Regions from separate parts of the Candidatus Manganitrophus noduliformans genome, predicted to be linked through region 2. Evidence: riboswitches for the same ligand, from Rfam matches in the RefSeq annotation. Region 2 holds a riboswitch; the other holds the start of a gene.
The links. A riboswitch is a leader RNA that binds a small molecule or an ion and turns the genes downstream of it on or off. The one in region 2 is predicted to bind cobalamin.
Positions count from the first base shown of each region.

Region 1: it holds a riboswitch for cobalamin, as region 2 does, so the genes downstream of both, cobD (threonine-phosphate decarboxylase CobD) here and MNODULE_RS14435 (TonB-dependent receptor plug domain-containing protein) in region 2, are expected to answer to the same signal.

Region 1 covers NZ_VTOW01000008.1:59,193-61,394, reverse strand. The annotation lists gene MNODULE_RS22915 (GHMP family kinase ATP-binding protein) at 1-305, opposite strand, end outside; gene cobD (threonine-phosphate decarboxylase CobD) at 302-1,366, opposite strand; cobalamin riboswitch at 1,568-1,766, opposite strand; gene MNODULE_RS22905 (ArsR/SmtB family transcription factor) at 2,090-2,202, opposite strand, start outside.
Region 2 covers NZ_VTOW01000002.1:1,108,672-1,110,873, reverse strand. The annotation lists gene MNODULE_RS14440 (hypothetical protein) at 1-304, shown strand, start outside; cobalamin riboswitch at 363-562, shown strand; cobalamin riboswitch at 651-883, shown strand; gene MNODULE_RS14435 (TonB-dependent receptor plug domain-containing protein) at 907-2,202, shown strand, end outside.

The DNA of each region.
Region 1 (2,202 bases), on a different contig from region 2:
GATCCCGTCGTCAGCTGGTATGCCGCGAGGGCCGCCGCGATATCGGCCGTGCTGCTGGCCATTCCCTTCCCGACCGGCAAGTCGGAGTAGAGAGAAAAAGCGTCTATCGTCTTCTTTCCAAACGAGGCTTGCGCAAGATGGAGCGCCTTCCGGACCTTCGGACCGAGTCGCCTCCGCTCCGATTCATTTTCCGGAGCGGCCCAGCTATAGCGGTTCACCGGACAGGAGACATGAAGGCGGACGCCGTCGATCGATCCTTGGGCCAACTCTCCGCAGCTTCCCGGAACGCGAACGAAAAAACTCACGGCATCCGCTCCTTCAAAAGCGCGATCAGTTTCCGGTTCTCGAATTCTCTCTTCACCGCCACCCTGAAGTACGACCGGCCGAGTCCGCGGAAGTTGCCGCAGCTCCGAATCAACACTTTTTCCCGGACCAACGACCGCCTCAGCGGCTCGACGCTTCGGCGGTCGGTCCGCCGGATCAGGAGGAAATTTGTTTCCGAAGGAATCGGCTCCAGGCCCCTGATCCGGCTTAACTCCTCAAAGAGCGATTTCTTCTCCCTCCGAAGACGCGTCCGGCTCTGTTCGACAAAGGCCTTCTCCCCGAGCAGCGACTCTCCCACGCGTAAGGCGCTCCCGTTCACGCTCCACGGCTCCTGAAAGCGGCGGAGTTTCTCAATGATCTTTTCAGAACCGACTGCGAATCCGAGTCTTAAGCCGGGGATGCTGAAGATTTTGGTAAAGGAACGAAGGACAATGACGTTTTTCGGAAGCGGCCGGCTTAGAAGGGAAGCATTCTCTTCATCGACGAAGTCGGCGTAGGCCTCATCGATGACAAAAAGAATCGAAGGATGCCGCTTGACCAGCCATGTCACGGCATCCGCGGAGAGACCGCTTCCAGTGGGATTGTTCGGGTTGCATAAGAAAACGAGGTCGATTTTGGATTGAACATGCGAGAGCGCTGAATTGAAATGATCGACCGTCGGGGATGGGGGCAGATGCGCAAATTGCATCCGGCAGCGTGCGGCTTGCGCCGCCGCTTCGTAATCCTGATAGGTCGGAGAGAAAATAAAGATAAAGCGAGGCGAGAGTGCTCTTGGAATTAAAAAGAGGAGCTCGGTCGAGCCGTTCCCGATCAAGATCCGATCTGTCGGCACCGAGAGAAGCGCACCGATCCGACGGCGCAGCCTTCTGCACTCCGGATCAGGATAGGTGGTGATCTGACGAAACGATTCTCGAAAAGTGCTCCAGACCTTCTTCGGAGGTCCGAAGGGATTGATGCTGGCGCTGAAATCGAGAATTTCCTCGGGCCGCCATCCGTACAAATCGCAGACCGAGGCGAGGTTGCCGCCATGACCGGTGTCCATGCGTCTTCTACTCCACGAGAGCGCGATGATGTCCGAAAGAGCGCGGAATTAAATTCCGCCTCCTCCGATGGACCCGTACCTGTCTGATCGATTGGCGTTGAGAATAAAGAGGGATGTCTTAAAAAGAAAATCCCCAGCTTCGGGATGGTAAAAGGCTGGGGATGAAAAGACCCACTCCTCCGTCTTGACCATCGAAGACAGATACGAGATAACATCCAGGCAGGTCTTCTGGCTTAGGGATCGTCCTACTCCTCACCCCTTCCCATCCTTCAAAATTCAGGACAGTGGTTTTTGGTGAGTTTCGTCCCCCATCACAGCGGCGGGTCCGCTCCCGATTCTCACGGGATTCTCTTTTCAATCCCGACATGACGTCGAGATCACCTGAACGGTTTTATTTCAACAACGGTCCGTTTATACCAGACCTGTTTGAGAAAAAGCAACAGAAAAATATATGGATGATCTTTCTTCCTGTTTAATAGAACTTGGGACTTCCTGTTTAATAGAACTTGGGACAATAGAGCCTACTCTCGCTCCTTTACACCGTTTTAAATAATACCTGATCGGATTGTCATAAGTTTTAACAAGCCTACTGCTGAACTCCTATCGCTGGAAAGTCGGCTTCAGCGCAATTTTGAATGATCAAAATCTCCGAACCGAACGACAGGGGTCCAAGGAGGGTCTTCATCAGAAAGTTTGTTCTGGCCTTCCAAATGAACACCCCGCTTAAAAACGCGAAGAAGAAAAAGCTTTGGCCTGTTGCTCAAATTGCTCGCGAAGCCGACCGCAAACCATTTGACACAGTTCGAATATGCTCACATCTGCAATGGAATAATAGA
Region 2 (2,202 bases):
GAAAAAGTTCATCCCCGTGAGGACGAAAGGGGGAACCCTCCTGATCAATCGGTCTCATATCGTCGTGGCGAAGGTCCCGGCGCAGCTGGAAAAAGACGACCTCATGACGTTGGGAAAAAAGAATTCCGTCTCTTTGAAGATGATCCGGGGCAATGAGATCGAGGGGGATGTTTTTGTCAACCTTCCCGAAGGATTCTGCCGGATGAAGGATTATCTGAATCAGCCGGTCCGTTTTTTCACCCTCATCCAGCCGGAATTCGTTGTCTATATTAATCAGGAATTTGTCCTCTCCGTCCACGACTAAGCCCCCGATCAATTTTTTTGTTGATTTCGTTCCGCCCCCCTGGTATAGATTACCCGTTCGATAAAGAACCCGTTCAGGTGATCCCGACGTCATGTCGGGATTGAAAAGGGAATCCCGTGTAAATCGGGAGCGGACCCGCCGCTGTTATGGGACGCGAAACCGACCAACACCACTCTCCGTATAAAATATCCGGGGGGGAAGGGGTCGGGAGTAAGATCGTCCCAGAGCCAGAAGACCTGCCTGAATGGAAAGCACTGCCTGTCTTCGATGGTCAAGACGGGGGGCGGACTCATTCCATCCCCTCCTTTCCATTCGAAAGGCGGGGATTTTTTTTGGACAGAATTTAAATCAAATAACCTGAAGGGTTGATCGGGAAAGCGGTGCAAAACCGCTGCTGCCCCGCAACTGTGACGGGAACGAAACCACAACGGCCACTGGGGTTTCGTTATTCGTGAATCGTGAATCGTAAATTCTTTTACGCTTAACGTTTAACTAATAACGAGTAACGATTTCCTCCCTGGGAAGGCGTGGGAGTAGGTTGCCCTCAGCCAGGAGACCGGGCCTTTCAGGATCACATTTTACCTTTCGAAGGGAGAGGATAGATGACCCCGTTCCAATGGCGTATTGCGTTTTGCTCATTTCTCGTTCTGATTGCAGTCACCACCAATGTATCCGGCGCAGAAGAAACATCCCCTGAAGAGATTCCCACCTTTCCGCCGGTTTTTGTCACGGCCACCCAAACGGAGGTTCCGTTGAAAGAGACCGCCGCTTCCGTTACCCTCATCGACGAAAAGACGATCGAAGAGAAACATCTCACCACCGTCGAGGAAGCACTGCGTGAAGTGCCGGGTCTGACGGTGGTACAGCAGGGCGGGCCAGGAGCGACAAGCTCGGTGTTTTTGCGCGGAACGGAGTCCAATCATACGCTTGTCCTGATCGATGGCGTTCCGGTCAATAGCCCCACCACGGGTGCGTTCGATTTTGCGGATCTTACCGTGGAGAATATCGAACGGATTGAGGTGATCCGCGGTCCGCAGAGTACACTATACGGATCGGACGCCCTCGGCGGGGTCATTCAGATCTTTACAAAAAAAGGAGAGGGCCCTCCGTCAGGCTTTCTCTCGCTGGAGGCAGGAGCGTATCGTACTTTTCGGGAGGCGGCGGGGTTAAACGGGTCAACAGAGCGGGTCGATTACTCCCTCTCGGCGTCGCGGTTTGACACCCGAGGATTCTCCCGGGCGAATGAACTCGCTGGAAATCGCGAGGACGACGGATATGAGAATACTGCTTTTTCCGCGCGGCTAGGGACCGATCTTTCAGAGAAGACGCGGCTTGAATGGACGGGGCGTTATACCAACTCGGAGAGCGAGCTGGACGGTTGTGATCCGGACACTTTTTTCTGCCCGGTCGACGTTCGGAATCTGGTCCTGGATCATCGGCAATGGGTCACTACGCTCGGCATGAAGACCGCCGTCATTGAGGAATGGGATCAGCATCTGAGGGTCGGCTTCAACGAGGATGATACAACATTCGATGGTTCTGAAATCGACACCTCAAGAAAATGGTTGGATTGGCGGCATGACCTCCGCCTCGGCCGCCGCAACCTCTTGACCGTCGGCTACGAGTATGAGTCGCAGAACGGCAAGTTTGGCGATGGCGTTGACGAAACCACGGTCAATCATGCCGGTTATGGTTTCTATCAACTTCGCCAGTTGCCTTTTATTTTGAACTTCGGTCTCCGTTATGACGGCAATAACCGATATGGAGGCGAAACGACTTACAAAGTCGAGACCGCTTATCTCATGGAGTCGACGGCCACAAAGCTTCGAGCGGCGTACGGAACCGGATTTCACGGTCCGACGCTTAATGATCTCTTCTTTCCTAATTTTGGCAATCCC